DNA from 3 places in the Mycobacterium kokjensenii genome. Region 1 is predicted to be linked to each of the others. Evidence: predicted binding sites of a transcription regulator. Region 1 holds the regulator's gene; each other region holds the start of a gene.
What was found. Region 1 encodes LexA, which represses DNA repair genes until DNA is damaged. Its sites were predicted from a motif close to CGAACANNTGTTCG; they were not measured.

Region 1 (4,130 bases):
ACCCATGTCCAGGGTGTAGGACAGTTCGTCGCCGGTCAGGCGGTAGTGACGGCTCAGTACGCTGACCTCTTTGGCGCTGGGGGCCAGCCCGATGGTCGATGCCGACATCTCCAGGTCGATACCGTGCTCGGTTCGCGTGTAGCTGCCGACCTCGATCTCACTGATCCCGCTCGGGTGCGCCAGAATCCATTCGATCCGGCCGGGCTCGGGCACCCGTAGGTATCCGGTCTCGGCGTGCAGGGGCAGCCCGTCTGCGACCGACTTCGTTTTCTGTCCGTAGATCAGAAACGGCTTGCCGACGTGGGAGAACACCACTTCTTCGAGGTAGTCGAACGAATCGATGGTGGGATACACCCCGCGCCCCCGACCCGACCAGGTCCCCAGCAGCGATGCCAACTCGGCAAGATTGGGATGCAACTCGGGTGCCATGAACGCCAGCCTAATGCGCGTCGCAGGCCGGCACGGCTCAACCGGCGGACGGTGCTTCGCGATGTTCGCGCAGGGCCTCGATCTCCCGTTCGAAGTCGGCCGCCGAGGAGAACGAACGGTACACCGACGCGAACCGCAGATAGGCCACCTCGTCGAGTTCACGCAGCGGGCCCAGTATCGCCAGGCCCACCTCGTGGCTGGGAATCTCGGGCGAGCCCGCCGCACGAACCGCGTCTTCGACCTGCTGGGCCAACAGGTTCAGTGCATCGTCGTCGACCTGGCGACCCTGGCAGGCCCGACGGACTCCACTGACCACTTTCTCGCGACTGAACGGTTCGGTGACGCCGCTGCGCTTGACCACGGCCAGCACCGCGGTTTCCACGGTGGAGAACCGCCGGCCGCATTCCGGGCAGGAACGACGCCGCCGGATCGATTGGCCTTCGTCGGTCTCGCGGGAGTCCACCACTCGGGAGTCTGGATGGCGACAAAACGGGCAGTGCATCACCGCTCCTTCGCCGTACGGGGAACCCGGCTCCCCCGACAGCTGGGGAACCCGGGGCAATTGGGACAACTGCGAGCGTACCTGCGCGGCTCGACAGTCGTACCCCGCAGTGCCCGCAAGCCCCCGAAGCGTCGACACCGATCTCAGCCCAACGGGGCGATCAGCGTCTGTCCGGCGACCAGGACCACCGAATCCAGAGCATTGAGCTCCCGGATGCGCTCGACGACCTGACCCGTCGGCGCGTCCGGCGCCACCCGGGTGGCCAAGTGCTGCAGGCTCTCCCCGTTGTGCACCCGTACGACGCCCAGCCGGTCCGGCACCGCGGAGTCACCGGCGGCCACCGGCGCACCGAACTGCACGATCATCCCGAGCCATACCGTGATCGCCGCGGCGACCAGGGCCAGCACGACGGTGGTTCCCGGGGTGATGGCCCGGACCGACTGCGGCCGGTGCGGTGTCCGCGACATCAGCACCCCGGTTCCGCGGTACTGCAGTGGTGCGACCGCCGGCCGCGACCGGACCGGCCGCGCCGCACGGGTGCGCACCGGCTGCGCCCGACCGGAGGTGATGCGACCGCGATGGACCAGGATCGGCTCGGCCTCGAACGATTCGGAAGATTCGAAGCCCGGGGCAATCGTGTCGATGAGCATCATGCGCGGTTCTCCCTCACTCGGCGTCGGCGACCCTTTTCGCTCGACTGTTCGAAGATTAATCGATCAGACGTTCGATGTCGAACACCTGATCGAATCGTTATCGAAAACGTTAGCGAACACCCCCGACATCACCCCGCCGCGTTCGAACGCCCGCACGACACGTCTCGAACACATGTTTGATATTTCTCGGTCGTGCGACTAGATTCGCCGCTATGAGTGACAGCAGCAACTCTGCGGGCCCGGACTCCGCGCTGACCGCCCGGCAGCGCACCATCCTGAACGTCATCCGCGCGTCGGTGAACGAGCGGGGCTACCCGCCGAGCATCCGCGAGATCGGTGATGCCGTCGGACTGACCTCGACCTCGTCGGTCGCCCATCAGCTGCGGACCCTGGAGCGCAAGGGCTATCTGCGCCGCGACCCCAACCGGCCGCGTGCCGTGGACGTCCGCGGCCATGACGACACGACCGTCGCAGAGACGGCACAGCGCACCGACTTCGCCGGCTCGGACTCCCTGCCGGAGCCCACCTTCGTCCCGGTCCTCGGCCGAATCGCCGCGGGCGGGCCGATCCTGGCCGAAGAGGCCGTCGAGGACGTCTTCCCGCTCCCCCGCGAGCTGGTGGGCGAAGGCGAGCTGTTCCTGCTCAAAGTCGTGGGCGAGTCGATGGTGGACGCGGCCATCTGTGACGGCGACTGGGTGGTGGTGCGCCAGCAGAACGTCGCCGACAACGGCGACATCGTGGCCGCCATGATCGACGGCGAGGCCACCGTGAAGACCTTCAAACGCACCGGCGGCCAGGTGTGGTTGATGCCGCACAATCCGGTGTTCGACCCGATTCCCGGCAACGACGCGGTGGTTCTGGGCAAGGTCGTCACCGTCATCCGCAAGATCTGACCATGTTCGCGCCCTGCCCGCCCTTCGACGAGGAATCGGCGCGACGCAAGGTGCAAGCCGCTGAAGATGCCTGGAACACAAGGGATCCGGCCCGTGTTGCGTCGGTCTACACCGAGGATTCGGTGTGGCGTAACCGGGATGAGTTCATCACCGGGCGCGCCGAGATCGAGGCGTTCCTGAGCCGCAAGTGGGCCGCTGAACTCGACTACGCCCTGCGCAAGGAACTGTGGTGCTACCAGGACAACCGGATCGCGGTGCGCTATCAGTACGAATGCCGCGACGCGCACGGCCAGTGGTGGCGCAGTTACGGAAACGAACTGTGGGAGTTCGCATCAGACGGCCGGATGAGCCGCCGCGAGTCCAGCATCGACGACATCGCGATCACCGCCGAGCAGCGGCGGATCTTCGGTCCTCGGCCCCGGCGCGATCACAACCTTCCGCTGCCGCTGCAGTGATCAGTTCGCTCTGGTGAAACCGTTGAGCCGCGCGGCGTCCTCGGTGGCGAACCAGATCTCGGCGAGGGTGTCCTCATACAGTGCGTTCTGCGGGGTGTAGTACAGCCCCGAGCCGATGTTCGCCTTGATCGGATAACCCGCGGGCTGCTGGTAGGGGTCGTCGAGCGGCAGGTGCATCACCGGATGGACCGACTCCTCGGTACCGAACGCGCGCGGCTCGGCAGCACCGCCGAACCCGCGGGGTTCCGCGGCAGACCCGTAGGGATACGATTCGCCACCCCCGAAGGCCGGCGATTCGCTCGGCGCGCTCGCGTGGCCCACGGCATGACGACCGGTGCCGAAGTCCTCTTCGGCCACCACCCGCGTCGGCGCCGTGTCGGTGTCGTCGTCATCGTCGAGTTCGGCCTCGGCCTCGGCCTCGGCCTCGTGGTCGCCGTAGTGCAGCCACGGCGCGTCGGGAGCCGACGGCAGTTCGGGCTCGGGCGCGTAGGTCGAGGTGCCGTAGCGGCTCGGCAACCGGACCATGCCCTCGTTCTCCCGCGTCTCGTCGCGGTAGTCCTCACGCGACTCGCGGTAGTCCTCACGCGAGTCCTGGTAGTCCCCGCGTGCGTCGTGGTGCGCCCACCGCTCGTCATCGTCGTCGTAGTCGTAGTCATCGGTGGTCGGCAGCGGCGCCGTCGGCGGCCGCGGCGCGGCCACCGGAGTGCTCTCGGGCACCACAACCGCCCGCCGCCGCTGCCACCACATGGCCGCACCGGCGAACACGCCGAGCACCGCGAGCACGGCGACCGGAATCAACACCCACATCCAATTCCAGCGCGTCTCGTCGCCCGCGCCGGTCGCGGTGGTCGAGCTGCCGTCGGGCAGCGTCATCCCGGGAATCTGCAGCCCGGACAGACCTTTCGCCAGGTCGGCCGGCTCGCTGCTGAAGGTACGGGTGGCCTGGTTCCAGGAGATCGTCCCGCCGGTGAACTTCTGCGAGGTCACATCCCCCTCGAGGCTCTGGTCACCGACCGGTGCACCGAGCTTGCCGGTGGCGCCGTCGAGCTTGTCCCAGGCGGCCTTGAGCGCACCGCGGACCACGAAGGCGCCGTTGTCGGGGCTGAAGAAGATCACCGGTTCGTCATCGGCGGAGAACGCGCTGAACCTGCTGCCGCTCAAGGCGCCGTCGGCGGTGCTGGTGATCGGGTATCCCAGA
Region 2 (4,130 bases), 900 kb from region 1:
CTGTTCGGCGACACCTGGGCCCGCTACATCCGCAGCCTGACCCGGGGATCCCAGACCCTGCTGCACGGCGACCCGCACATCGGCAACACCTATGTGCTGCCCGACGGCGACGTCGGGTTCCTGGACTGGCAGATGGTTCGGCGCGGCAATTTCTCCCTGGATCTGGGCTATTTCCTGCAGGGCGCGCTGACCATCGATGACCGGCGCACCGGCGAGCGCGACCTGATCGACGAATACCGTGGCGCCCTGGGCCTCCCGGCCGCCGAATTGCCTTCTGCCGAAGAGATCTGGCTGCAGTACCGGGCTTCGGCGGCGCATGGCCTGGCGATCTGGATCGCGACGCTGTCCGGCGGCGACAACTGGCAGCGGCCCGAGATCAGCCTGGCGCTCGCGCAACGCTACGCCGCCGCCTTCACCGACCTGGACACCCGCGGGGCACTGGACGCCCTGGGCGACTGAACCAGGTCGGGATCGCTGTCGGATTGCCGCCTACGGTGAGCGCCGGCCGATTGCTCCGGCCGGCACCCACCGCATGACGCGGAGGCTTGTCTCTCTGTGGTGTTGTCAATGTGCACGTTCGGTTGGGTCAGGCGGCAGTGGGCAACGCTGTCAGGGTTCGACGGGCGTGGGACCGCAGGTGTTCGGGTCGGCGGTCGGGGTGGTTGGTGTCCGGCGGTGGGATGAACCAGGGGTGCCGGTCGGTTCCGAGGTAGACCTGCCAGCCGGCGTGGTGGACGGCGGTGTGGTGGCGTCGGCACAGCAGGACACCGTTGTCGAGGCTGGTCACCCCGTCGGCGCTCCAGTGCTGGATGTGGTGGGCGTCGCACCAGGAGGCGGGCCGACCGCAGCCGGGGAAGGCGCACCCTTGGTCACGCACGATCAGGGCTTTGCGGATCTTGGGTGGGAACAGGCGCTGGCTACGGCCCACACCCAGGGGTGCGCCCCGCGTATCGAGGTGCACGGTATCGACGGTGGCGTCGCAGGAGATCAGTTCGGCGGTGCCGACACTGACCGGGCCGGTGAACCCGAGCATGTCCACCGGGCCGGTCGCGATCCCCTCCACCGGGGGCGCGGCGGGGGCGGGCCGGATCAAGGTGACGTGCGGCAGCACTCCACCCGAGAGCGGCCTGCTGGAGCCCGACAGGTAGTCGCAGAGCAGTTGCGCGAACCCGTCGGCGCGGCGTCGGCCGATGGTGCGGGCATCCGGAGAACCGTCGGGGGCGGGTACCGGTCGGCACAGGGGGTCCAACGCGGCGTACAGCTGCTCCCCGGTCAGCACGTCCAGGTCGAAACGAGCTTTGATCCGGCCGTCGCGGTCATGGGTCATGGCCATCACATTGAGTTCGGCGTCCTCGGCCACCGGCACCGGGCCTTCCGGCGCGGTAGGCGCGGCGGCAATGGCGATCGCCCGGGCTTTTCTGCCCACTGCGGCCGGGGTGGCCTCGATCATGAGTTTCGTGACCAGTCGCGCGACCTCGCTATCGGATAGCTCGACACGATCGGCGATGTGACCGATGCCGGTTCCGACGGCGTCGGCGAACTCGATGCCGACCGCTCCCAGGCACTGTGCCCGAGTGAGCGCCGCGAGCTGCGGGGCGGCTCGCCCGACCCGTGCAGACCGGTACGCCGCGGCGGGTGCCACCCCGAGTCCGATCAGCAGATCGGCTCCGGAACGCAGCTGCTTGCGCGCCGGGATATCGAGACGCTCGGCCGCCGCGGCCGCCGAAGCGATCAGGTGATCAACCAGGTTGCCCACCGTGACCGCGGCTTCCAGCACGGCCAGCAGGGGTTGTTCGTCGAACCCCCGACGTGGCGAATCCAGCAGCGCAAACAAGCCACCGCCCACCTCGCCCTCGCGCGTCGGCGTCAGATCGTCGATCAGGGCATCGACGAAGGCCGTGAGATCGGTAGCGTCCATGCGCGGCACCTTCCGGGGAACCTTTATTCGAACATATGTTCGATTCTACTCGGTTTTCCGCAACCCGCAAGGTGTTATCTCTCAGGACATCGGTGACGGTTCGGGTGATCTTGGTGGTGACACTTCTGCGCCAAGGTTCAGGCGGTGGCCGCTAATGAACCCATCGATCCGCGCGTCCGGCTTGCGATCTCGCAATGGCCTGATGATGCGCCACGCCCCAAACCCGTTCGGCCACTGTTCGAGCAGCCTGCGCCACGCCCACGGCCCACGGCCCACGGCCCACGGCCCACGGCCCACGCCACCATTACCGTTAGACCTTCCCGCCGGCACCCTCGTGAAAAGGGTGACCACTGCGGGCACCATCGGGCTGGCCTCAGTCACCTACATGGTCGACAGGCACCACGCCTTCGAACGTGTCCTGGTCGTCCCCGTCGGCGACAAGATCATCATCGCCGATACCCACGGCGAGGTCCTTGTCGAGCACACCCGCCCCTTATCGGGCACCACCTACGTCGGCAACGGACGACCCCGAGGCTCACGCCCCAAACCCGAGAAACCGTCACCGATGTCCTGAGACATCACACCGCAACCCGCAAGGAAGAATTCCGCGGGCCACCGCCGGCGCCGGACCGAGCCGAGCTATACGGAGTGCACCAACTCGATCGCGGCACCGAGCGTGGCGATCCGGTCTTCGAGGCTGTCGCCGGCGGGATAGATCCGCACCGTATCCACCCCGGCATCGCGCCAGACCTGGAGTCGGTCGCGAACCATCTCAGACGTGCCGATGAGCGTGGTCGCCAACACCATCTCGTCGGTGATGAGGGCGGCGGCACCGTCCCGATCGCCGGCCTGCCAACGTTGTTTGACCGCGGCGGCCACCTCGGCCCAGCCCTGGCGGCTGTAGGCCTGGTTGTAGAAATTCGTGCTGGCCGAACCCATTCCGCCGAGGCTGAAGGCTAGCTCGGATTTCCGACTGTCGATCAGCGTCTGCAGCTGCCGCTCGTCGGCGGCGAACGACACCTCGGCGCCCTGGCAGATATCGAGGTCCGCACGGGCACGCCCGGACCGCGCAAGACCGTCGTCGAGGTGTGCGAAGTAGGCGGCGTCGGCGCCTTCGGGCACGAAGCTGGTGCCCAGCCAGCCGTCGGCAAGCTCCCCGGTCAGCCGCAGCATCGCCGGGGTCAGGCTGGCCAGATACAGCGGTATAGGGTGCTCTGCCCGCATCGACAACCGCATCGGTTTGGTGTCGGATCCGACCCGCGGGATCTGGAAGTGCCGCCCCCGATAGCTCACCCGCTCCCCGTCGATCACCTGTCGGATGATCTCGATGGTCTCCCGCATCCGGCCCAGCGGCCGTTCGAACGATTGCCCGTGCAGCCCCTCGATCACTTGCGGGCCGGAGGCACCCAGACCGAGCAGGAACCGTCCGCCGGACAGGTTGGACAGCGTGATGGCGGCTTGCGCGATGGCGACCGGCGTCCGCGTGGACAGCTGGATGATCCCGGATCCCAACAGCATTCGACTGGTGCATGCCGCGTAATAGCCCAACGCCGATACCGCGTCCGATCCCCAGGCTTCGGCGACCCAGCAGATATCCAGGCCCATCTTCTCGGCCTCGCGGACCAGCAGCTTCTGGTATTCCCAGGTGCCGACGCTCGCGGCCTCCAGGGTGATGGCCGCGCGCATCAGTCCTCCGCGAGCCGCTTGAGATGGGCCAACGTGGCGGTCATGCCCGCCTCGAGCTCTCGTAGTCGCACGAACACGATCTTCTGCTCCTTGTCCGGCATCGCGGTGATGGCCAGCGACAGCCCGGACGGGGCGGGACCCAACTGCATCCATTGCGTCAACCGGGTGCCGGCGCCCTCGGGCGCCTGACTCAATCGCCAGCTGGCGGTGGGGTTGTCGGGATCGGTTACCGCCCAACCGAACACCTTCAGCGGTTCGAACTCGACCACTTCGGAGACGGTCGACCATTCCCCGAGTGCGGCGTTGCGGTTGTATCCGGTGAACCGGGCACCCAGCCGGGGCCCGTCGCCGTCGGCCCATTCGACGCGCTGCAGTTCCTGACTGCTCTCGGCGACCGCATGGATGTCGCAGACCAGCTCCCAGACCCGTTCCGGTGGGGCGTCGACCCACGTGGAAACCTCCACCGTCGGCATATCGGCATAGACCGCTCCGGTCCACTCCATCGCTGGCTTCCTCTCAGTTGACA
Region 3 (4,130 bases), 900 kb from region 1:
TTCGGCCGGTCGGCCGTGTTCGACCGCGAGGTCATAGGCGGTCCGCCCGGCGGCATCCGGTTGACTGCGCAGTGCTCCCCGCTCGATCAGCCACGATGCGACCTCGGTTGGGGCTCCGTTCCAGCCGGCCTGGTGCAGCACCGACAGCCAGGTCTTTCCCTCCGGCCGCCAGTACTTGATGTCGACGACGTGATCGCCCCGGTCGAGCTCGCGGATCACCTTGCGCCACTTGCCGCGCTTGGCCGCGTCGGCCAGATACAGCGCAGCCTGGGCCTGCCGGTTACCGACCAGCGAGCGGTCCAGCACGCCCGGCCACAGCGGCGCATTGTTGCGGATCTCGGTGTAGGTGGTCACCGTGTCATCCTCTCGCGTGGTGGGTGGGGTTTCCTGTGGCCCCGCTAGGGGTCTTCTTCTTCGTCGTTGTCGGGGGGTTTGTCGAGGAGTTCTTCGGGGTGGTGGAGGTGGTTGATTGCTGGTGGGGTGGTGCCGTCGGTCCAGGCGAGGCGGCCTTGGTCGGTGACTTGGGTGTGGAGTTGGCCTTGGGTGGTGGTGGTGTGGTCGCAGCCGCAGGCGAAGTGGAGTTGGTCGGGGTTGGTTTGGCCGCCGTTGTTCCAGTCGGGGGTGTGGTGGACTTCGCAGTGGTAGCCGGGGGCGGGGCAGCCCGGTCGGGTGCAGCCGCGGTCGCGGGCGTGGCAGATGATGCGGTGGTCGAGGGTGGCGAGGCGTTTGCTACGGCCGAGGTAGAGGGGTCGGTTGGAGTGGTCGTCGAAGACGGCGAGGTAGTGGATGGAGTCGGCGGCCATGGTGATCAGGTCGCGCAGGGGGAGGCGGCTGCCGCCGCCGGTGGTCGCGGGGCCGGGCATGGGAATGGCGGGGTTGGTGGTGGCGTGGAGGGCTTGGTTGAGTTCGGCCAGGGTGGTGGTGGCGATGACGGTGACGGGCACGCCGCGGTGGGTGCCCAACTCCCCGGAGGCGATGCCGGCGCGGAGGGTGAGTTTGAGGGCGTCGTGGTTGCGTTGGCCGTTGGACCGTAGGTCGGGCCCGGTGGTGTCGAGGCCGTCGGGTTGGCGGTGGCCGGGGCGGACGGCGGCGAGGGCGGTTTCGAGGTAGGCGCGGGTTTCGGGGTCGAGGCAGCCGGTGAGGGTGCTCATGCCGTCGGGGCCTTGGCGGCCGAGGTTCAGGGTGCGGCGTCGTGCCCGGTCGTGGTCGGTGTAGGTGCCGTCGGGGTTGAGGTGGTCGGCGATGCGCTGGCCGGCGATTCTGACGAAGTCGGCGTCGTGTTCGCGGCCGTGGTGGACGAGGGTGTGTTCGGCGCGGTCGCGGTCGGCGGGTGTGACGGTGGTGGGTAGGTGGTCGAGGGTGGTGGTGATGGTTTTGAGGTGGTCGTCGCCGAGGTGTCCTTCTTCGATGGCGGTGGCCAGGTGGGGTAGTTCGGGTGGGCGTGGTGGTCCGGTGAGATTGCGGCGGGGGCGGATGCGGGCGGCGATGCGGATGCGGCGGCGGAGTTCGGCGCGGGGGATGCGCAGTTTCTGCCAGAGCAAGTCGAGGGTGGCGGTGCTGGTGGGTTGGTCGGGGCCGTCGGTGGGGTCGGCGATTTCGCCGAGGATGCGGTAGGACAGGCCGCGGTTGGTCCGGTGTTGGGTTTCGAGGCGTTCGGCGACTTCGATGCGGAAGGTGTTGCCGACGATGTCGGTGTTCAGGGCGCGTAGTCGGGCGTGGGCGGTGTCGATGCGGTCCAGTTCGGTGCGGACCGCGGCGCGGGCGGTCTCGGCGGGGGTGAGGACCTGTTCAGCCATGACCCCAACGTATCGAACAAACGTGCGATAGATGGGTGTCGAACCCCGGCCTGTGGATCAAACAGGCAACTGGGGATAAACCGACCTCAGAGAACCGGCGCGGCAGATATCGCCAACCGTGCTGGGGTATGGCAGATGAGTTGATGACGACCTTTTGAAGGTGCGCCGGCACCGATAGTTAAGGGCTGTAGGGGCAACCGTTCGCCCTACACCGATCACGCGCCGCGTGGCCCGGACCAGCTCTTCGGCGACGCCGACGTGACCGGCATCGTAGACATCCTCCGGACCGTCAAAAGCCACGCCGTGCCGCACCCGGGAACTGTCGGCGGTGTTCGGTAGGGTCGCTGCCCGTGACTTCGAGCTCAACCCTCAAACCGGTGAATGCCCGCCTCGCCGACGAACTGGCGGTGGCCGAACGGCAGGTCGCGGCCGCCGTCGCGCTGCTCGACGAGGGGGCGACGGTGCCGTTCATCGCCCGCTACCGCAAGGAGGTCACCGGCAGCCTCGACGACGGCCAGCTGCGCACCCTCGAAGAAAGGCTGCGTTACCTGCGCGAACTCGATGAGCGCCGGAACGCCGTGCTGTCCTCGATCGAAGAACAGGGCAAGCTCACCGACGAACTGCGCAATGCCTTGATCCAGGCCGACACCAAGGCCCGCGTCGAAGACATCTACCTGCCCTACAAGCCCAAGCGTCGCACCAAGGCGCAGATCGCCCGGGAAGCCGGCCTGGAGCCGCTGGCCGAGCGCTTGCTGGCCGACCCGAGCCTGGACCCGCAACAGCTGGCCGCCGAATATCTCGGCGAAGAGGTCGCCGATGCTGCCGCCGCACTCGAAGGCGCCCGCGCCATCCTGGTCGAACGCGCCGCCGAGGACGCCGAACTGGTGGGCGCGGTCCGGGAGAAGTTCTGGTCGTGCGGTTCGCTCAAGACTATGCCGCGGTCGGAAGAAGCCGCGAAAAGTCCAGCGGCACAGAAATTCCGGGACTACTTCGAGTTCGGGGAAGCGCTGGAGACCATGCCGTCGCACCGGGTGCTGGCAGTGCTGCGCGGCGAGAAGGAAGACGCCTTGGCGCTGTCCTTCGACGGCGGCGACGATGCGCCCTACCAGGCGATGGTCGCCGACTCGCTCGGTGTGGACATGACCGCTCCGGGCGCGGCCACCCCCTGGCTGGCCGGCACCGTGCGCTGGGCGTGGGACACCCGGCTGGCGTTCTCGGCCGCCGTCGACGCCCGGATGCGACTGCGGCAACGCGCCGAGGCCGACGCGGTGGCGGTGTTCGCCAAGAACCTCAAAGACCTGCTGCTGGCCGCCCCGGCGGGCAACCGCACCACGCTCGGCCTGGACCCGGGCTTCCGTACCGGGGTGAAGGTCGCCGTCGTCGACGGCACCGGCAAGGTGGTCGACACCTGCGCGATCTTCCCGCACCAACCCCAGAAGCAGTGGGATCAGGCCAAGGCCACCTTGGCCGCGCTGGTCGCCCGCCACGGTGTGGACCTGATCGCCGTCGGCAACGGCACCGCATCACGCGAGACCGACGCGCTGGCCGCCGAACTGATCGCCGACATCAAGGCCGCCGGGGCCCCCGCCCCGACCAAGGCGATGGTCAGCGAGGCCGGCGCATCGGTGTACTCGGCCTCGGCATATGCCGCCCACGAACTGCCCGACCTGGACGTCACGCTGCGCGGCGCGGTGTCGATCGCACGCCGGCTGCAGGACCCGCTGGCCGAACTGGTCAAGATCGAACCCAAGTCGATCGGCGTCGGCCAGTACCAGCACGACGTCACGCCCGGCACCCTGGCCCGCAGCCTCGACGCGGTGGTCGAAGACGCCGTGAACGCCGTCGGCGTGGACCTCAACACCGCTTCGGCACCGCTGCTGGCCAAGGTCTCCGGGGTCTCCGAATCGCTGGCCGAGGCGATCGTGGCGCACCGCGACCAGACCGGTCCGTTCCGCAACCGAGCCGCCCTGCTCGACGTTCCGCGATTGGGGCCCAAGGCATTCGAGCAGTGCGCCGGCTTCCTGCGTATTCGCGACGGCGACGACCCGCTGGATTCCTCGGGCGTGCACCCCGAGGCCTACCCGGTGGTCCGGCGCATCCTGGATCGCTCCGGAGTGGAACTGGCCGAGATCATCGGCGACGAACGGCTGTTGCGGTCGCTGCAGCCCGGCGACTTCGCCGACGACCGGTTCGGTGTGCCGACGGTGACCGACATCCTCGCCGAGTTGGAGAAGCCGGGACGCGACCCGCGGCCGGCGTTCTCCACCGCGACGTTCGCCACCGGCGTGGAGAAGGTGGCCGACCTCAAGGTCGGCATGGTGCTCGAGGGCGTGG

Region 2: RCP38_RS15850 (HNH endonuclease signature motif containing protein) is a predicted target of LexA. The motif match lies at 1,947-1,960, and genes of this name have one in related genera.
Region 3: RCP38_RS07295 (HNH endonuclease signature motif containing protein) is a predicted target of LexA. The motif match lies at 1,810-1,823, and genes of this name have one in related genera.

The regions. Positions count from the first base shown of each region.
Region 1 covers NZ_OY726394.1:2,479,522-2,483,651, forward strand. The annotation lists gene RCP38_RS11490 (peroxynitrite isomerase) at 1-429, opposite strand, end outside; gene nrdR (transcriptional regulator NrdR) at 467-931, opposite strand; gene RCP38_RS11500 (LysM peptidoglycan-binding domain-containing protein) at 1,075-1,584, opposite strand; gene lexA (transcriptional repressor LexA) at 1,797-2,477, shown strand; gene RCP38_RS11510 (nuclear transport factor 2 family protein) at 2,480-2,932, shown strand; gene RCP38_RS11515 (sunset domain-containing protein) at 2,933-4,130, opposite strand, start outside.
Region 2 covers NZ_OY726394.1:3,377,228-3,381,357, forward strand. The annotation lists gene RCP38_RS15845 (phosphotransferase) at 1-459, shown strand, start outside; gene RCP38_RS15850 (HNH endonuclease signature motif containing protein) at 587-1,918, opposite strand; gene RCP38_RS15855 (hypothetical protein) at 2,262-2,492, shown strand; gene RCP38_RS15860 (LLM class flavin-dependent oxidoreductase) at 2,558-3,604, opposite strand; gene RCP38_RS15865 (SRPBCC family protein) at 3,604-4,107, opposite strand; gene RCP38_RS15870 (TetR/AcrR family transcriptional regulator) at 4,121-4,130, opposite strand, start outside.
Region 3 covers NZ_OY726394.1:1,578,535-1,582,664, forward strand. The annotation lists gene RCP38_RS07290 (ankryin) at 1-354, opposite strand, end outside; gene RCP38_RS07295 (HNH endonuclease signature motif containing protein) at 399-1,796, opposite strand; gene RCP38_RS07300 (Tex family protein) at 2,147-4,130, shown strand, end outside.